2 regions of the Streptomyces roseoviridis genome follow, and region 2 is predicted to be linked to the other one. Evidence: riboswitches for the same ligand, from Rfam matches in the RefSeq annotation. Region 2 holds a riboswitch; the other holds the start of a gene.
What was found. Region 2 has a riboswitch for cyclic di-AMP ahead of ABD954_RS20700 (transglycosylase family protein). Riboswitches for the same ligand answer to the same signal wherever they lie in the genome.

Region 1: linked by a shared signal. The riboswitch ahead of ABD954_RS08000 (M23 family metallopeptidase) and the one ahead of ABD954_RS20700 (transglycosylase family protein) in region 2 are both predicted to bind cyclic di-AMP.

The regions. Positions count from the first base shown of each region.
Region 1 covers NZ_BAAAWU010000001.1:1,769,435-1,779,556, reverse strand. Annotated here, with positions in the region: partial or broken gene ABD954_RS08015 (DNA gyrase/topoisomerase IV subunit A) at 1-2,011, opposite strand, end outside; gene ABD954_RS08010 (M16 family metallopeptidase) at 2,193-3,539, shown strand; gene ABD954_RS08005 (M16 family metallopeptidase) at 3,566-4,933, shown strand; cyclic di-AMP (ydaO/yuaA leader) riboswitch at 5,136-5,301, shown strand; gene ABD954_RS08000 (M23 family metallopeptidase) at 5,314-6,084, shown strand; gene ABD954_RS07995 (GntR family transcriptional regulator) at 6,277-6,960, shown strand; gene ABD954_RS07990 (HPr family phosphocarrier protein) at 7,194-7,475, opposite strand; gene ABD954_RS07985 (bifunctional acetate--CoA ligase family protein/GNAT family N-acetyltransferase) at 7,653-10,122, shown strand, end outside.
Region 2 covers NZ_BAAAWU010000001.1:4,550,902-4,561,023, forward strand. Annotated here, with positions in the region: gene ABD954_RS20675 (SurA N-terminal domain-containing protein) at 201-842, shown strand; gene ABD954_RS20680 (nucleoside triphosphate pyrophosphohydrolase) at 863-1,849, shown strand; gene ABD954_RS20685 (globin domain-containing protein) at 2,189-3,400, opposite strand; gene ABD954_RS20690 (cytochrome P450 family protein) at 3,876-5,126, shown strand; gene ABD954_RS20695 (transglycosylase family protein) at 5,245-6,294, shown strand; cyclic di-AMP (ydaO/yuaA leader) riboswitch at 6,553-6,759, shown strand; gene ABD954_RS20700 (transglycosylase family protein) at 6,763-7,455, shown strand; gene eno (phosphopyruvate hydratase) at 7,719-9,005, shown strand; gene ABD954_RS20710 (FtsB family cell division protein) at 9,106-9,576, shown strand; gene ABD954_RS20715 (DUF501 domain-containing protein) at 9,645-10,122, shown strand, end outside.

The DNA.
Region 1 (10,122 bases), 2.8 Mb from region 2:
CCAGGTCCTCCTCGCCCGTGCGCAGCTCGGTCGCGCCGACGATCCGGTCGCCGTCCTTGAGGGTGATGACCTCCAGCTCTTCCTTGTTCGCCGGGTAGTCCGGCACCACGCGCTTCACCACGCCCTGCAGCGTGCCGATCGCCAGGCCGTGGGAAGCCTCCTCCAGCGTGGTGAGGCAGACCACCGTCTCGTCCGCCTCCAGGGAGACGAACTCGGCCAGCGGCGCACCGCCCGCCAGCGTGGGCGCGTTCGCCGTGTCCGGCAGCTGCGGCAGGTCGATGACCGCGACCCGCAACAGCCGGCCCGCCGAGGTCACGACGCCGATGTCACCGCGCTGGGTCGCCGCGACCGCGGAGACGATCACGTCGTGCTTGGCGCGCTTGCCGTCCTGCACGGCCGGGAGCTGCTCGGTGACCGTGCGGGCCAGCAGTCCGGTCGACGACAGCAGCACCCGGCAGGGGTCGTCGGCGACCTCCAGGGAGACCGCCGTCACCGGCGCGCCCGCCGACTCCAGGAGCACCGTGCGCCGCTCGGTGGCGAACTTCTTCGCGACCGCCGCCAGCTCCGCCGAGACCAGCTTGCGCAGCTCCGCGTCGGACTCCAGGATCCCGGTCAGCTCGTCGATCTCGCCGTTGAGGCGGTCGCGCTCGCTCTCCAGCTCGATCCGGTCGAACTTGGTCAGCCGGCGCAGCGGGGTGTCCAGGATGTACTGCGTCTGGATCTCGCTCAGCGAGAAGCGCTCCATCAGGCGCTCCTTGGCCTCCGCCGAGTTCTCGCTCTGCCGGATCAGCCGGATGACCTCGTCGATGTCGAGGAGCGCGACGAGCAGGCCCTCCACCAGGTGGAGCCGGTCGCGCTTCTTGCTCCGCCGGAACTCCGAACGCCGCCGGACGACGTCGAAGCGGTGGTCGAGGTAGACCTCCAGGAGCTCCTTCAGGCCGAGCGTGAGCGGCTGGCCGTCGACCAGCGCCACGTTGTTGATGCCGAACGACTCCTCCATCGGCGTCAGCTTGTAGAGCTGCTCCAGGACCGCCTCGGGCACGAAGCCGTTCTTCACCTCGATGACCAGGCGCAGGCCGTGGTTGCGGTCGGTGAGGTCCTTGACGTCGGCGATGCCCTGGAGCTTCTTGGAGCCCACCAGGTCCTTGATCTTGGCGATGACCTTCTCGGGGCCGACCGTGAACGGCAGCTCGGTGACGACGATGCCCTTGCGGCGCGCCGTCACGTTCTCCACGGTGGCCGTCGCACGGATCTTGAAGGTGCCGCGGCCCGTCTCGTAGGCGTCCTTGATGCCGGACAGGCCGACGATCCGGCCGCCCGTGGGCAGGTCGGGACCCGGCACGAAGCGCATCAGCGCCTCCAGGTCCGCGTTCGGGTGCCGGATCAGGTGGCGGGCCGCCGCGACGACCTCGCCCAGGTTGTGCGGGGGCATGTTGGTGGCCATGCCGACCGCGATGCCCGAGGCGCCGTTGACCAGCAGGTTCGGGTACGCGGCGGGAAGCGCCACCGGCTCGCGCTCCTGGCCGTCGTAGTTCGGCGCGAAGTCGACGGTGTCCTCGTCGATGGACTCCGTCATGAGCAGCGCGGCCGGGGCCATCCGCGACTCCGTGTACCGCATGGCGGCCGGCGGGTCGTCGTTGCCGAGGGAGCCGAAGTTGCCGTGGCCGTCCACGAGCGGCAGCCGCATGGAGAAGGGCTGCGCCATGCGGACCATCGCGTCGTAGATCGACGCGTCGCCGTGCGGGTGCAGCTTGCCCATGACCTCGCCGACGACCCGGGCGCACTTGACGAAACCGCGGTCGGGCCGCAGCCCCATCTCGTTCATCTGGTAGACGATGCGCCGCTGCACGGGCTTCATGCCGTCGCGGGCGTCGGGCAGCGCGCGGGAGTAGATGACCGAGTACGCGTACTCGAGGAAGGAGCCCTGCATCTCGTCAACGACGTCGATGTCGAGGATTCGCTCCTCGAACGCGTCGTCCGGCGGCGGTGTCTTCGTGCTGCGGCGGGCCATCGCGGCTGCGGCTCCTTCACCAACAAGGTTGATCTGACGCGGACCATTGTGGACCGTGCCACCGACAACGCCGACCGCGACCCGGAAGAGGGACATCCCCGGCGGGCGGGAACTTCGCCAGGTGTCGGCGCGCTTGCATACAGTGGCAGGACTTTTCCACATCGCGATCGAAGGGACGTACATGCCCATGGGTCACACGGCCACGGCCGAGACCGGCTCCGGCGGCCTGACAGCGACCGAGCACCGGCTGTCCAACGGCCTGCGCGTGGTGCTCTCCGAGGACCACCTGACCCCGGTCGCCGCGGTCTGCCTCTGGTACGACGTCGGCTCGCGCCACGAGGTGAAGGGCCGCACCGGCCTCGCCCACCTCTTCGAGCACCTGATGTTCCAGGGCTCGAAGCAGGTCCACGGCAACGGCCACTTCGAGCTGGTGCAGGGCGCCGGAGGCTCGCTCAACGGCACGACGAGCTTCGAGCGCACCAACTACTTCGAGACCATGCCCGCCCACCAGCTGGAGCTCGCGCTGTGGCTGGAGGCGGACCGCATGGGCTCGCTGCTCGCCGCCCTCGACGACGAGTCCATGGAGAACCAGCGGGACGTCGTCAAGAACGAGCGCCGCCAGCGCTACGACAACGTGCCCTACGGCACCGCCTTCGAGCGGCTGACCGCCCTCGCGTACCCCGAGGGCCACCCGTACCACCACACGCCGATCGGCTCGATGGCCGACCTGGACGCCGCCACCCTGGAAGACGCCCGGAACTTCTTCCGCACCTATTACGCGCCGAACAACGCGGTGCTCTCGGTCGTCGGCGACATCGACCCGGAGCAGACCCTCGCCTGGGTGGAGAAGTACTTCGGCTCCATCCCCGGCCACGACGGCAAGCCCGAGCCGCGCGACGGCTCGCTGCCCGACGTCATCGGCGGACAGCTGCGCGAGGTCGTCGAGGAGGAGGTCCCGGCCCGCGCGCTGATGGCCGCCTACCGGCTCCCGCACGACGGCACGCGCGCGTGCGACGCGGCCGACCTCGCCCTGACCATCCTCGGCGGCGGCGAGTCCTCCCGCCTCCACAACCGCCTGGTCCGCCGCGACCGCACCGCCGTCGCCGCCGGCTTCGGCCTGCTGCGCCTCGCCGGCGCGCCGTCGCTGGGCTGGCTGGACGTCAAGACCTCCGGCGGCGTCGAGGTGCCGCGGATCGAGGCCGCCGTCGACGAGGAGCTCGCCCGCTTCGCCGCCGACGGCCCGACGCCCGAGGAGATGGAGCGCGCCCAGGCCCAGTTGGAGCGCGAGTGGCTGGACCGGCTCGGCACGGTCGCGGGCCGCGCCGACGAACTGTGCCGGTACGCCGTGCTCTTCGGCGACCCGCAGCTCGCCCTGACAGCCGTGAACCGGGTCCTCGACGTCACCGCCGACGAGGTGCGCGAGGTCGCCGCGGCCCGGCTGCGCCCGGACAACCGCGCCGTCCTGGTCTACGAGCCGGTGTCCGGCGAACAGAGCGACAGCGACGAGGAAGAGGGAGCGGACCAGTGACCGACGCTGCCGCGTCTTTGACGAGCATGACCTTCCACCCGCAGCCCCGGCCGGGCGAGGCCAAGCCCTGGGCGTTCCCCGCCCCGGAGCGCGGCGCGCTCGACAACGGCCTGACCGTGCTGCGCTGCCACCGCCCCGGACAGCAGGTGGTGGCCGTCGAGATCGTCCTCGACGCCCCGCTGGACGCCGAGCCCGAGGGCCTCGACGGCGTCGCCACGATCATGGCGCGGGCCCTGTCTGAGGGCACCGACCAGCACAGCGCCGAGGAGTTCGCCGCCGAGCTCGAGCGCTGCGGCGCCACCCTCGACGCGCACGCCGACCACCCCGGCGTACGGGTCTCCCTGGAGGTCCCGGTCTCCCGGCTGCCCAAGGCGCTCGGCCTGCTCTCCGAGGCCCTGATCGCCCCGGCCTTCGCCGAGAGCGAGATCGAGCGCCTGGTGCGCAACCGGCTCGACGAGATCCCCCACGAGACGGCCAACCCCGCCCGCCGCGCCGCCAAGCAGCTCTCCAAGGAGCTGTTCCCGGCCTCCTCCCGGATGTCCCGGCCGCGCCAGGGCACCGAGGAGACGGTCGGCGCGATCGACGCCGCCGCCGTCCGCGCCTTCTTCGACGCGCACGTGCGGCCGGCCGCGGCCACCGCCGTGGTCGTCGGCGACCTCACCGGCGTCGACCTGGACAAGGTCCTCGACGAGACCCTGGGCGCCTGGACGGGCGCGCCGGCCGCGCCCCGGCCCATGCCGCCCATCACGGCCGACGACACCGGCCGGGTCGTCGTCGTGGACCGCCCGGGCGCCGTCCAGACGCAGCTGCTCATCGGCCGCGTCGGCGCCGACCGCCACGACCGCGTCTGGCCGGCCCAGGTGCTCGGCACGTACTGCCTCGGCGGCACCCTCACCTCCCGCCTGGACCGCGTGCTGCGCGAGGAGAAGGGATACACCTACGGGGTGCGGGCCTTCGGCCAGGTGCTGCGTTCCGACGGCGAGGGCAACGGCGCCTCGATGCTCGCCATCAGCGGCTCCGTCGACACCCCCAACACCGGTCCGGCGCTGGAGGACCTGTGGAAGGTGCTGCGCACCCTCGCCGCCGAGGGACTGACCGACGCCGAGCGGGACGTCGCCGTGCAGAACCTGGTGGGAGTCGCCCCGCTCAAGTACGAGACGGCCGCCTCCGTGGCGGGCACCCTCGCCGACCAGGTCGAGCAGCACCTCCCGGACGACTACCAGGCGCAGTTGTACGCGCGCCTGGCAGAGACGGGCACGGTGGAGGCGACCGCGGCCGTGGTCAACGCCTTCCCGGTGGACCGGCTCGTGACGGTGCTCGTCGGTGACGCGTCGAAGATCGCGGAGCCGGTACGGGCGCTCGGCATCGGCGAAGTGACCGTCGTCACCGGCTGATTGAGCCGCCGTCACGCACGACGGAGGACCCCTGCGACCTGGTTCGCCGGGGTCCTCTCGTATGTCCGTATTGTCGTCAAGCATGCCTGAATGACCTGTGGCATGTCTTACAAACGAGCGAGTCTGTTTGCCGATTGACTGAAGATCCGCCTAGCGTCGACCCGGCTGTCCGGCCGTTGCACCACGCCGCATCCGCGGCAACGGACAGTCATCGCCGAGTCCCCGCAAGGCGCGAGCCTGGGGAGCCGGGGACCCGCACGCAGTCCCTGGGGTGAATCGGACGCCTTCGCTCAGCGCGGAGGGGCCCGTAGGAGACCTTCCTGCTCCGAACCCGTCAGCTAACCCGGTAGGCGAGAGGGAAGGAAAGGATCAGCCACTACATGGCGTTCACCCGTGCCACCGGGAAGCATCGTGGTCCGAGCCGTCTGGCGCGCCGCAGCGCCGGCATCGCCGGCGTGGCGACGCTCGCCACCACCGGCGTCATCGGCACCCTCGCCTCCCCGGCGTTCGCCGCCGACACGGAGGAGCCCTCTCCCGAGGACACCGGCCTCACCCAGGTGATCACCGAGGAGTCCCTCGCCGAGCGGGTCGACGCCCAGGCCGCCGCCCAGGAGGAGGAGGCCTACGAGGCCGCCGCCCGCGTCAAGGCCGCCGCCGAGGCGAAGCGCAAGGCCGAGGCCCGCGCCAAGGAGGCCCGTGCCGCCAAGGAGCGCGCCGCCCGCGAGGCCGAGCGCAAGCGCCTGAACTCCTTCCAGCTCCCCGTCGCCGGCACGTACGTGTCCACCGGCTACAAGACCGGTGGCTCGCTCTGGTCCTCCGGCAGCCACTCCGGCATCGACTTCCACGCCTCCTACGGCAGCAAGGTCGTCTCCGTCGGCTCCGGCACCGTCGTCGAGGCCGGCTGGGGCGGCGCGTACGGCAACAACATCGTCATCCGGATGCACGACGGCACGTACACCCAGTACGGCCACCTCTCGGCGATCAACGTCTACGTCGGCCAGAAGGTCACCCCCGGCGAGCAGATCGGCGTCTCCGGCTCGTCCGGCAACTCCACCGGCCCGCACCTCCACTTCGAGGCGCGCACCAGCGCCGAGTACGGCTCGGACATCAACCCGATCTCCTACCTCCGCGCCCGCGGCGTGAACGTCTGATCCGACGGACCCGCAGACGCGCCCACGACCGGCGCGACCCGTGCGACAGAAAAAGGCCCCGGCTCCCGCGAGCCGGGGCCTTTTCTGTGCGGAATTGACGGGCGGCATCGGAAATTCCGCCGTCCTGCAATAGAGTCGCCGGAACAAGAGCCGCTCGATGGGGTTTCGCGCGGATCAACGGGGAGGTCGGACATGCGCATTCCCGCGCACTCGGTATGCACGGCGATCCGGGACGACATCGTCACCGGAACGTTCGAGCGGGGCGCCCGGCTGACGGAGGAACAGCTCGCCCGCCGCTACGGGGTCTCCCGCGTCCCGGTCCGCGAGGCCCTGCGCACCCTGGAGTCCGAGGGCTTCGTGGTCACCCGCCGCCATGCCGGCGCCCAGGTCGCCGAGCCCACCGAGCAGGAGGCGGCCGACCTGCTCGAGATGCGGTCCCTGCTCGAACCGCTGGGCGCCGCCCGGGCCGCGCAGCGGCGCACCGACGCCCACCTCAAGGTGCTGCGCGGCCTGGTCAGACTGGGGCAGGAGCGGGCCAGGGGCGGCCAGGGCGAGGACCTGGCCTCGCTGGGCGGCTGGTTCCACGAGACCCTGGCGCAGGCGTCCGGCAGCCCGCCGCTCACGGCGCTGCTCACCCAGCTGCGGCACAAGATCGCCTGGATGTACGCGGTCGAGCCGGCGGTCCGGCCCGTGGAGGCGTGGGCCGAGCACGGGGCCATCGTCGACGCCGTGGCGCGCGGGGACGCCGAGCGGGCCCGGGCGCTGACCGCGCTGCACGTGGAGCACGCACTGCCGCAGCACCGGCTGAAACGGCCGGAGCGGCCGCGTGTGAGGGTTTCGCAACATGTCGTCAACATCGCCGGCCGGGGGAATTAACACGGACGCCGTATACAAAGAGGGAGCGAATTCAGGGGATTGTCTCGCTCTGCCCGCCGCTCCTCTTTATCCGCCTATTCCCATGACCGCCGTGTATTCCCCCGCGGTCGTGCAATGGTCCCCGGCGGCGATCTGCCGACAACCGTGATTCCCGGTCCGGAAAAGAGGAGGCCGCGTCCGCCGGCATTCCGGCGGACGCGGCTCTCGTGATCCGTCGTCGGGGAGGAGACGGGTCAGACGGTCTCGGGAAGCTCCTCGAGACCCTCGGCGACCAGCTTCGCCAGGCGGTCGAGCGCGGCCTCGGCGCCGTCGGCGTCCGAAGCGAGCACGATCTCCTCGCCGCCCTGGGCACCCAGGCCGAGCACCGCGAGCATGGACGCGGCGTTCACCGGGTTGCCGTCGGCCTTGGCGATCGTCACGGGGACGCCGGCGGCCGTGGCGGCACGGACGAAGATGGAGGCGGGGCGGGCGTGCAGGCCCTCGGCCCAGCCGACGTTGACGCGGCGCTCAGCCATGGTGGTTGCCCTTCAACTTTCAGCGGTTGTCTAGACCAGTCTCTCACGCGTGGCGACGTGCTCTCGTACCGAGCTTCGACCCCGGCCGGGACCGCCGTTCGGCCTTCCCTACCTTGCACGGAGCGCACCTGCCGCGCGACCGGTGCCACTGTCGGACCCCGGCCGTACGCTTGCCCCATGCAGAGCGCGTCGGAACAGTCGGAGCAGCCGGAACACGCGTATCCCGACCACTGGGAAGCGGACGTGGTCCTCCGCGACGGCGGCACCGCACGCATCAGGCCCATCACCGCCGAGGACGCCGACCGGCTGGTCAGCTTCTACGAGCAGGTCTCGGACGAGTCCAAGTACTACCGCTTCTTCGCGCCCTACCCGCGCCTGTCCGCCAAGGACGTCCACCGCTTCACCCACCACGACTTCGTGGACCGGGTGGGACTCGCGGCGACCGTCGGCGGCGACTTCATCGCCACCGTCCGCTACGACCGCATCAACGAGCAGGGCCGCCCCGCCTCCGCCCCCGCCGACGAGGCCGAGGTCGCCTTCCTGGTGCAGGACGCCCACCAGGGACGGGGGGTCGCCTCCGCCCTCCTCGAACACATCGCGGCGGTCGCCCGCGAGCGCGGGATCCGGCGGTTCGCCGCCGAGGTGCTGCCCGCCAACACCAAGATGATCAAGGTCTTCACGGACGCCGGCTACACCCAGAAGCGCAGCTTCGAGGACGGCTCCGTCCGCCTCCACCTCGACCTGGAGCCCACCGACCGCTCCCTCGCCGTCCAGCGCGCCCGTGAACAGCGCGCCGAGGCCCGCTCCGTGCAACGGCTCCTCGCCCCCCGCTCCGTCGCGGTGATCGGCGCCGGCCGCGCCCCCGGTGGAGTCGGGCGGACCGTGCTGCGCAACCTCCTCGACTGCGGCTACACCGGCCGCGTCCACGCGGTGAACGCCGCACTGGGGGAGGGGCGGCACGAACTGGAGGGCGTCCCCGCCTTCCGCTCCGTCGCCGACATCGGCGAGCCCGTCGACCTCGCCGTCGTCGCCGTTCCCGCCGAGCGCGTCCCCGAAGCCGTCGCGGACTGCGGCGAACACGGGGTGCGCGGACTGGTCGTGCTCTCGGCCGGATACGCGGAGAGCGGGGCCGAGGGCCGCGAACGCCAGCGCGCCCTGGTGCGCCAGGCCCGCTCGTACGGGATGCGGATCATCGGACCCAACGCCTTCGGGATCATCAATACGGCCGAGTCCGTACGGCTGAACGCCTCGCTCGCCCCCCAGATGCCGACCGCCGGACGGATCGGGCTCTTCACCCAGTCCGGCGCCATCGGCATCGCGCTCCTCGCCGGACTGCACCGGCGCGGCGCGGGACTCTCCTCCTTCCTCTCGGCCGGCAACCGCGCCGACGTCTCCGGCAACGACCTCCTCCAGCACTGGTACGACGACCCCGCCACCGACGTCGTCCTGCTCTACCTGGAGTCGATCGGCAACCCCCGGAAGTTCACCCGGCTCGCCCGCCGGACGGCCGCCGTCAAGCCGGTCGTGGTCGTCAAGGGCGCGCGGCACAGCGGCAGCGCCCCGCCCGGCCACCGCGTCCCGGTCACCCGCATCCCGCACGCCACCGTCTCCGCCCTGCTGCGCCAGGCGGGCGTCATCCGCGTCGACACCGTCACCGAACTCGTCGACGCGGGCCTCCTGCTCGCCGACCAGCCCCTGCCGGCGGGCCCGCGCGTCGCCATCCTCGGCAACTCCGAGTCCCTCGGGCTGCTCACCTACGACGCCTGCCTCACCGAGGGCCTGCGGCCGCTGCGTCCCCTCGACCTGACCACCGGCGCCACTCCCGCCGACTTCCGCGCCGCGCTCACGGCCGCCCTCGCCGACGACGCCTGCGACGCCGTGGTCGTCACCGCCATCCCCTGGGTCGGCGAGAACGGCGCCACCGAGTCGGGCGACGGCGAGGTCCTGGCCACCGCCCTCCGCGCCGCCGTGGCCGCCGCCCCCGGCCCGGCCAAGCCGGTCGTCGTCGTCCACGTCGAGATGGGCGCCCTCGCCGAGGCCCTGTCCGCCGCCACCCGCACGCGCCCCGCGGGCCCGGCGGCCCCGCCCGCCCCCACGGGGGAGCGCCCGGCCGGCCTCACGGACCGCCCGGTCGGCCTCACGGACCGCCCGGCCGCCCTCGCGGACCGCCCGGCCGGCGCCACCGCGCCGAGGCCCCTGACCGAGGAGCCGCCCGCGCCCTCCGGGACCGCCTCCTCGGCACCCGCCTCCGCCGCCGGGGTGCCCGGCACTCACCCGGCCCCGCCCGCCTCCGCCGCGGCGGCACCCGCCTCCGGCTCGGGGACGGGCGGCCCCGCGACGTCCGACGTCGAACACCCGGAAGCGGCCGACCCGGCGCCCACCCGGGGCCCCATCCCCGCCTATCCCGCCGCCGAGCGGGCCGTGAGGGCCCTCGCCGAGGCCGTCCGCTACGGCCAGTGGCGCCGCCAGACCGCCACCGACCCCGGGCGGGTGCCCGAGTTCGACCACATCGACGAGGCCGGCGCCGCCGCCCTCATCGACCGGATCCTCGGCGCGCCCGCCGTCGACACGCGCGGCGTGACCCTCGGCACCGACGACACCCTCGCCCTGCTCGGGCGGTACGGGATCGAGGTCCTGCCCACCCTGC
Region 2 (10,122 bases):
TCGAGCGAGGGGGGGTGAGGCCGTCGGGTCACGGCCTCCGGACGATCATGCTGGGACCCGACACCACCCGAATGCGCGAGTCGTTGACCGATTCAACTGAGACAGTCGCTTCCAAGTAGTGGCCCGGGCCACGGCGACTGCCTAACATCGATCACCGCACGGTCGTCCCACTGACGCACGACCCACGCCGGGAGGCTCCTTTGCACCGCCGCACTGCGCTCTCCGTCTCCGCCGCCGCGACGCTGCTCGCCGCGGCCCCGCTGCTCACCGCCTGCGGCAGTGACGCCCACCCGGGCGCGGCGGCCGTCGTCGGCGGGCAGCGGATCGAGGTGTCCAGCCTCCAGGCCGAGGTGAAGGACGTCCGGGCCGCCCAGAAGGCCTCGCCGCAGGGCGCGCAGCTGCTCCGGGAGACCGGGGACCTCAGCAGGCAGAAGCTGCACGGGATGATCTTCGACCGGGTGGTCGCGAAGGTCGCCGAGGACAACGGGGTCACCGCGAGCCGCGGCGAGATCCAGCGCACCCGCGGCGACTTCGCCCGCCAGAGCGGCGGCGAGGAGCAGATGAAGGCCGTGCTGCTCCAGCAGCAGGGCGTCGCCCCGGACCAGATCGACGACGTCGCCCGCCGGGCCGTCCTCATGAACAAGATCGCGGCGAAGCTGGGCGTCACCGACACCCCCGAGGGCCAGAAGAAGCTCACCGACGCCTTCAGCCGGGCCTCCAAGGAGCTGCGGATCGACGTGAACCCGCGGTACGGCACCTGGGACGACGAGAAGATCCAGCTCGCCGCGTACACGGCGCCGTGGGTCCGGCAGATCAGCAAGGCCCCCGAGGCCGTCGCCTGAGCCCGACGTAAGGTCGAGGGGTGAACACCGAAGCCCCCGTCGAGACCGGCCGCGTCGTCCTGCTCACCGCCAGCCACCGGGTCGCGCCCGGGCTGCTGTCCTGGCCCGCCTGGCAGGCGCTGCACGGCGCCGACCGGGTCCTTTGCCCCGACGGCGACCACCCCCAGCTGCCGTATCTGCGGGAGGCGGGCGTCGCCGTCGAGCTGCTGCGGCCCTCCGCCGAGGAGCTCGTCGAGGCGTGCGCCGGCGGCCGGACGGTCGTCGTGCTGCCCTCGGGCGAGGGCGACCGGGCGCTGACCGACGGGCTCGCGCGGCTGGCCGGCTCCGGCCGGGTCGCCATGCCCGACCTGGAGCTGCTGCCCGGCTCGTACGACCTGCCCGGCGCCCGCCTCCTCGATCTCGTCCAGGTCATGGACCGGATCCGGCGCGAGTGCCCCTGGTCCTCGCGGCAGACCCACGAGGGGCTCGCCAAGTACGGCATCGAGGAGGCGTACGAGCTCGTCGAGGCCATCGAGGACGGCGACCGGGAGGCGCTGCGCGAGGAGCTCGGCGACGTCCTGCTCCAGGTCGTCTTCCACGCGCGGATCGCCGAGGAGGACGCCGAGGAGCCGTTCTCCGTCGACGACGTGGCCGCCACCATCGTGGAGAAGCTGATCCACCGGCACCCGCACGTCTTCGGCGACGCGACGGCCGAGACGCCGGAGGACGTCAAGGCGCACTGGCTGCGCACCAAGGCCGTCGAGAAGCAGCGGGAGTCGGTGACCGACGGGGTCCCCCTCGGCCAGCCCGGCCTCGCGCTCGCGGCCAAGCTGGCGAGCCGCGTACGGACCGCCGGGCTCGACGTGCCGCCGCCCGCCGGGGACGGCATCGGTGACGAGCTCCTCGCCCTCGCCGTACGAGCGGAGGCCGCCGGGGTCGACCCGGAGGCGGCCCTGCGGGCGGCCGGCCGGACCTACCGGGACGCCATCCGCGCGGCGGAGGGCGTCGACCCGGCCGACCGGGACTGACGCCGGGCGGTGACGGCTGGGGGTGACGGCCGGGACTGACACCTGGGGGTGACGGCTGGGACTGACGGCCGGGACTGACGGCTGGGAGTGACGGCCGGGACTGGCGGGTCGGGCCCGACGGTCGGCGCCAACGGCCGGCACTTACCGTGCGCGGCTCGGTGGTTGGGGGTTGGTGCCCGGGCCCCACCCCTTCGGCCCCTGCCCCCGGCCCACGGCGTCTCCGCACCCGGGCCTCTGTGCCGGCCGCTCCCCTCCCGGCGTCTCCGCACCCTGGCCTCTGCGCCGGCCGCGCGCCCCTCCCCGCATCCCCCGCCTCCCGGCATCCGCCCCCTACGGCTCCTACGGCTCCTGCGGCGCGCGGGCCGCCGGGTCGTGCCAGTGGAGTGGGGGCGGTTCGATCAGCCACTCCGCACGGCTGCGGGGGCGCTCGGCGAACCGGCCCACGGCCGGCAGCCGGTCGTGGAAGACGCGGGCCGGGTCGGTGCCGAGGTCCTCCAGTTCCTCGGCGACCTCGGTGAGGAAGGCGGGCGGGCCCGCCAGGTAGACGTCGTGGGCCGGCCAGTTGAGGGAGGACCGCAGCGCCTGGACCAGCCGTTCGGTGGCCTGGTCGCGGGGCCGGCAGGGAGCGGCGGTGATGCAGGTGACGTGCAGCCCGGGTATGAGCGCGCTCAGCCGTTCGGCGTCGGCCCGCCCGTACAGGTACTCCTTGGCGCGGGCGACGAGGAAGAGCCGCCCCTCCAGCTCCGGCTCGTCCGCCGCCGCCTCTTCGAGGAGCGCGCGCACCGGTGCCCAGCCGGTGCCCGCCGCGATGAAGGTGCGGGGTTTGCCGGGCGGGGTGCGGGCGGTCAGCGCGCCGCCCGGGCTGCTCAGGCGCAGGGTCTCGCCCACCCGCAGGCGGGACGTCAGCGCGGTGCTCATCAGCCCGTCGGCGACCCGGCTGACGTGCAGGTCGACGGTGCCGTCGGGGCGCGGCGCGTTGGCGAGGGAGTACGTGCGCCAGACCCGCGGCACGTGGAGCGAGCTCACGCTCGCGTACTGGCCGGGTAGATACGGGTAGGGCTGCCGGGGCCGCACGGTGAGCAGGGTCAGATCGTCGCCGTACCGCTCGTGCCGTACGACGTCGGCGTCCCACCAGGCGGGCTGTCCGGCCGCCGCCGACTCCTGGGCGCCCGCCTTCATGAGGTCGGCGACCCGCCCGTACGCCTCGGTCCACGCCTTCTCCGCCTCGACCGTCCAGGCGGCTCCCGCGGTGTGCGCGAACGCGGCCAGCAGGCTGGTGCCGACGGCGCTGTAGAGCGCCGGCGTGGCCAGGAACCGGCGGTGGTCGCGCCCCAGCTGCCCGAGGTAGCCGGCGAGCCCCGGGTCCTCCAAGCGGGTCACCACATGCGTGAGCGCGGCGAACAGCCGGTCCCGCTGCGGGGCCATGTCCTCGGGGAAGAGCTCGCGGACGCCCGGGTTGTGCCAGAAGAGATGGGAGTAGAAGAAGGTGACGGCGTGCTCCGCCCGTCTCTCGACGACCGCGAACGTGCTTCTGAGCAACTGGGCATCCACGCGGTGAATCTAGGCCACGTCGCGTCACCGCACGTCCGGACGGCGGTAGTTCGTCAGGACGCCGCGGCGCCGGAGAAGTCGGTCAGGGCCGGGGCGAGGACCCTCGGTTCGATGCCGTGCTCCTGGCCGGGGAAGACCCGCAGGGTGCGGAGCTAGCTCGAAGGCGGCGACGAGCTCCCGGGCGCCGGTCAGCATGCGCGGTGCGCCGCCGTCCCGGCCCGCCCGGCCCCGCCACGGCCTCGCCCGGCCGCCGCCACGGCCTCGCCCGGCCCCCGCCTCGGCGCCGCCGTCCCGGCCTCGCCCGCCCCGGCCCGCCTCGGCCCCCGCCCCGGCCCGTCCCCCCGCCTCCCCCGCCTCGCCCGTCCCCCCGCCTCGGCCACCTCCCCCGCCCCGCCCCGGCCTCGCCCCCCCCGGCGCCCCCCCGGGACGGTGAGGGGCCGCCTCGGGGCCGGCGGGTGCCTTGTACGGTCGGTGCATGAGCACGCCCCCCGCCCCCGAGCTCTTCACCTGGGAGTTCGCCACCGACCCGTACCCGGCCTACGCCTGGCTGCGCGAGCACGCGCCTGTGCACAAGGCCACCCTGCCCAGCGGGGTGGAGGCGTGGCTGGTGACCCGGTACGCGGACGCGCGGCAGGCCCTGGCCGACCAGCGGCTGTCGAAGAATCCGGCGCACCACGACGAGCCGGCGCACGCCAAGGGGAAGACGGGGATCCCGGGGGAGCGCAAGGCGGAGCTGATGACCCATCTGCTCAACATCGACCCGCCGGACCACACCCGGCTGCGCCGCCTTGTGTCGAAGGCGTTCACACCGCGCCGGGTCGCGGAGTTCGCGCCGCGGGTGCAGGAGCTGACCGACCGGCTCATCGACGGCTTCGCGGAGCGGGGGAGCGCGGACCTGATCCACGAGTTCGCGTTTCCGCTGCCCATCTACGCCATCTGCGACCTGCTCGGGGTGCCGCGCGAGGACCAGGACGACTTCCGGGACTGGGCCGGGATGATGATCCGGCACGGCGGGGGCCCGCGCGGCGGGGTGGCGCGGTCGGTGAAGAAGATGCGCGGCTACCTCGCGGAGCTCATCCACCGCAAGCGGCTCGACCCGGCCGACGACCTCATCTCCGGGCTCATCAGGGCCTCGGACCACGGCGAGCACCTCACCGAGAACGAGGCCGCCGCGATGGCCTTCATCCTTCTCTTCGCCGGGTTCGAGACGACGGTGAACCTGATCGGCAACGGGGTCTACGCCCTGCTGCGCCACCCGGAGCAGCGCGCGCGCCTCCAGGCGTCGCTCGCGGCCGGGGACCGGGGGCTGCTTGAGACCGGGGTGGAGGAGCTGCTGCGCTACGACGGGCCGGTGGAGCTGGCGACCTGGCGGTTCGCCACCCGGCCGCTGGCCATCGGCGGGCAGGAGATCCCGGCCGGTGACCCGGTGCTCGTGGTGCTCGCGGCCGCGGACCGGGACCCGGAGCGGTTCGACGCTCCGGACACGCTCGACCTCGCCCGGCGCGACAACCAGCACCTCGGGTACGGGCACGGCATCCACTACTGCCTGGGGGCGCCGCTGGCCCGCCTGGAGGGGCAGACGGCGCTCGCGACCCTGCTGACCCGCCTGCCGGACCTGCGACTTGGCGTCGAACCGGAGGAACTGCGGTGGCGCGGCGGGCTCATCATGCGGGGACTTCGCACCCTTCCGGTGGCCTTCGCCCCGGAGGGCACCGTCGCCCGGTGACTGACGCCACATCAGAAATGTGATCTTCGCGTGATCGGGGCTGCATCGGCTTGTGACTTCCGCTCACATGCCGCTACGTTCACCCGCAACCTCAGCAGTCACGCGAAAGGCTCTCCGTATGCGCTCCGGAAACGGACGTCACCGCAGACCCCGCCAGGCCCCCGCTCTCGTCGTCGCCGCGGGCGTCACCGGATCGGCCATGGCGCTGCCGTTGCTCGCCGCCGGTTCCGCCTCGGCCGCCGACGCGGCGACCTGGGACAGGGTCGCCGAATGCGAGTCGGGCGGGGCCTGGAGTGCCAACTTCGGCAACGGGCTGTACGGCGGGCTCCAGTTCACCCAGGAGAGCTGGGAGCGGCACGGCGGCCTCGCCTACGCCCCGAGCGCCGACCTCGCCAGCCGCGCGCAGCAGATAGCGATCGCCGAGAAGGCGCTCGCCGCCGGCGACACCCAGTGGGACACCTGCGCCCCGATCGCCGGCCTGACGAACGACGGCAAGGCTCCGGCCGTCGACCCGGGTCCCGGCGTCACCCCCAAGAAGTCCACGGGGCCCGTCCCCGAGTCCAACCGCACCGACGGCCTGCCGGCCGGCACCACCGGTACCGGGACCCCCGCCGCCGAGCCTTCGGCGACGGCCACGACCCCCGCCGCGCCGACCGCTCCGGCCACTCCGTCGACGGGTCCCTCGGCGGGCTCCCCGACGGGCCCCTCGACGGGGACCCCGACCGCGCCCGCGACCCCCGGCAGCCCCGTCGCCCCCGGCACCCCGGGCAGCGTCGTCACGCCCCGTACGCCCGTAACGCCGGATGCATCCGTTACGCCGGGTACGCCCGGTGCGCCGGGCTCGACCGCTCCCGGCACCGGCAAGCACCGGGGTGACGCCGCGACAGAAGAACCGGGCATGACGGACACCAGCTCCGAATCCGGGCGCCACGCGGCGCCGGCCGACGCGGCGAAGGGCGGAGTGACCGGCGACGATTCGGGCAAGACGGACGAATACACCGTCAAGCCGGGTGACAGTCTGTCGGACATTGCGCGGGAGAACGGTCTTCTCGGCGGCTGGGGCGCCCTCTACGACGCCAACAAGGAGACGGTCGGCGCCGACCCGGATCTCATCCTCCCTGGTCAGAGCCTGGAACTCCTGCCCGAATCGGCCCCGCTCGGAGGGTAGTTCGAGGGCTAATGTCCGTTCTGTGCGAGTGAGACATGGGTCTCTCTTGTCGAACGGGCGTGTCACGTCCGCAAACTTTGCTCGCGTCGCCCCTCACCTGCGCAAACACCACCTGACGGAGTGCAAGTAGGGGCGATTTTCCCGGCTTGAGGGTCTTTGAACTTCCCCCGGGTCTGTGTCTACGGTCGTGACCGCTCGCCACCGCGGGCCCCGCCGACCGGGAACGCCGAATCCTGCCGCCGGTCGATGGGAACAGTCGTCGCGCAAGCGCCGAAGGCAGGAGCGGGGGACCCAGGTAAGTCGCCGGCCCCGGCCGCCCGAGACGGGCGGCCGACGACCGGCTTGGGGTGAAGCCGCGTGCACGTCACGCGGCCGGGCAATTCCTCCCGGGTTCCGGACGGAACCGGGGAGGCCCCATCGGCCCGAACCCGACAGCTCACCTCGCAGGCGTCGGTGAGGGAGATTTCCATGCTGCTTTCCGGCAAGGGCAAACACCGTCGTTCCTCCAAGGCCACCCGGGCCGTCGCGCTCGCCGGTGCCGCCGGCGTCGCCATCGCCGCCCCGCTGATGGGCGCGTCCTCGGCCTCGGCCGCCACCGCCTCCGAGTGGGACGCCGTCGCCCAGTGCGAGTCCGGCGGCAACTGGTCCATCAACACCGGCAACGGCTACTACGGCGGCCTGCAGTTCTCGGCCTCCACCTGGGCCGCGTACGGCGGCACCGCCTACGCCCCCACCGCCGACCAGGCCTCCAAGTCCCAGCAGATCGCCGTCGCCGAGAAGGTCCTCGCGGGCCAGGGCAAGGGCGCGTGGCCGAGCTGCGGCGTGGGTCTGTCCGGCGCCTCGTACGACGGCGGCTCCGCCGAGCAGGCGCAGCCGCAGCCGGAGCGGAAGGCCGAGCAGCCGACCACCCGCAGCGAGCAGCGCACCGCGCCGAAGAGCACGGCCAAGAAGAGCGAGTCGAAGCAGACCGTCACCACCCCGACCGGCAAGAAGGTCAAGAAGGGCGACGGCGAGTACAAGGTCGTGACCGGCGACACCCTCAGCAAGATCGCCCAGGCGCACGGCGTCAAGGGCGGCTGGGAGAAGCTGTTCGAGCTGAACAAGGACGTCGTCCAGGACGCCGACCTCATCTACCCGGGCCAGCAGCTCCACCTGAAGTAGTCCGGCGACTGCCCCACCCCGCGGTGACCACCCCGGCCCGGAGCGCCCTTCCCCCGTGCGCTCCGGGCCGGGGTCTGCCCCGCCCCGCCCTACCGATGAGTAGGTGAGGGGGTTTCGACCCGAGATGCATGCCCTCGGGTCCTTTTTCGTCCCAGGGGGCGGGCGCCCGGCTGGCCGGAGGCCCCCGGGCGGTTAGGCTCTTGTCGCAAGGCGAACGAGACCTTGCCGCATGCGTCACAACCAGCGTCACATCCCAGAAGGAGATGCTCGTGCCGTCCATCGACGTCGTCGTAGCCCGGGAAATCCTGGACTCCCGAGGCAACCCCACGGTCGAGGTCGAGGTCGGCCTCGACGACGGCAGCACCGGCCGTGCTGCCGTTCCGTCCGGTGCCTCCACCGGTGCGTTCGAGGCCCTCGAGCTCCGCGACGGTGACCCCAACCGTTACCAGGGCAAGGGCGTGGAGAAGGCCGTTCTCGCCGTCATCGAGCAGATCGGCCCCGAGCTGGTCGGTTACGACGCCACCGAGCAGCGCCTGATCGACCAGGCGATGTTCGACCTGGACGCCACCCCGGACAAGTCCTCCCTCGGCGCCAACGCCATCCTCGGCGTCTCCCTCGCCGTCGCGCACGCCGCCTCCGAGGCCTCCGACCTGCCGCTCTTCCGCTACCTCGGCGGCCCGAACGCGCACCTGCTGCCCGTTCCGATGATGAACATCCTGAACGGCGGCTCGCACGCCGACTCCAACGTGGACATCCAGGAGTTCATGATCGCGCCGATCGGCGCGGAGTCCTTCTCCGAGGCCCTGCGCTGGGGCACCGAGGTCTACCACACCCTCAAGAAGGTCCTGAAGGACAAGGGCCTGTCCACCGGCCTCGGCGACGAGGGCGGCTTCGCCCCGAACCTCGGCTCCAACCGCGAGGCCCTCGACCTCATCCTCGAGGCCATCAAGCAGGCCGGCTACGTCCCCGGCAAGGACATCGCGCTCGCGCTCGACGTCGCCGCCTCCGAGTTCTACAAGGACGGCTCGTACAAGTTCGAGGGCAAGTCCCGCTCGGCCGCCGAGATGACCGAGTACTACGAGGAGCTCGTCTCCGCGTACCCGCTGGTCTCCATCGAGGACCCGCTGTTCGAGGACGACTGGGCCGGCTGGAAGGCCATCACCGAGAAGCTCGGCACCAAGGTGCAGCTCGTCGGCGACGACCTGTTCGTCACCAACCCCGAGCGCCTCGCCCGCGGCATCGAGGAGGGCTCCGCGAACGCCCTCCTGGTCAAGGTCAACCAGATCGGCTCGCTGACCGAGACCCTCGACGCCGTCGAGCTCGCCCAGCGCAACGGCTTCAAGTGCATGATGTCCCACCGCTCCGGCGAGACCGAGGACGTCACCATCGCCGACCTGGCCGTCGCCACCAACTGCGGCCAGATCAAGACCGGCGCCCCGGCCCGTTCCGAGCGCGTCGCCAAGTACAACCAGCTCCTGCGCATCGAGGAGATCCTCGACGACGCCGCCGTCTACGCCGGCCGCAGCGCGTTCCCGCGCTTCAAGGGCTGATCCGGCGAAAGCCCGGTTACCTACGTCCCCGCACTCGGTCCCGTACCGTGTGCGGGGACGTACGTTTGAACAAGGCGCGTGACACGGGGAGGCGCAGGACATGGCCGTGAAGGACCGGGACCGGTTCTCGACCGCGACCCGGATCAGGCTGCTCGGCGAGCAGACCGCCGCCCGTGTCTACCGCTCCCAGACCCGCCGCCAGGCCCGCCGCTCCCGGCTCACCGGCCGGGCGGCCTTCCTGGCCCTGGTGGTCTGCTCGCTCGTGGTGGCGCTCGCCTACCCGATGCGGCAGTACGTCTCGCAGCAGGGCGAGATCGCCGACCAGGAGCGCAAGGCCGCCGAGGCGGCGAAGCGGGTCGAGGAGCTGCGGGACGAGAAGGCCCGCCTCCAGGACCCGGCCTACGTACGGCGCCTGGCCCGCGAGCACCTGCACTACGTGATGCCGGGCGAGACCGGCTTCACCGTGAACGACCCCGACGCGGAGCACCGGCCCCGCACCGAGCAGGGCGCGACGGACCGTCCGTGGTACGACAACCTGTGGGACGGCGTGGACCGCGCCGACCGCCCCTGACGGCAGCCGTCACGACACCCGTCGCGGCACCGCACCGACGCCCGCACCGACCGACGAGCAAGGCAGACATGGAAACGCCCCCTCCGCAGACCGAACGCACCGAGCCCACCGACGCGGACGTCGCCGCGTTCCAGGAGCAGCTCGGCCGGCCGCCGCGCGGCCTGCGCGCCATCGCGCACCGCTGCCCGTGCGGCAACCCGGACGTCGTCGAGACCGCGCCCCGGCTCCCCGACGGCACGCCGTTCCCGACCACGTACTACCTGACCTGCCCGCGCGCCGCCTCCGCCATCGGCACCCTGGAGGCCAACGGGGTCATGAAGGAGATGCAGGCCCGGCTCGGCACCGACCCGGAGCTCGCCGCCGCCTACCGCGCCGCGCACGAGGACTACCTCGCGCGCCGGGACGCCATCGAGGTCCTGGAGGGCTTCCCCAGCGCCGGCGGCATGCCGGACCGGGTCAAGTGCCTGCACGTGCTGGTCGGTCACTCGCTCGCGGCCGGCCCGGGCGTGAACCCGCTGGGCGACGAGGCGATCGCCATGCTGCCCG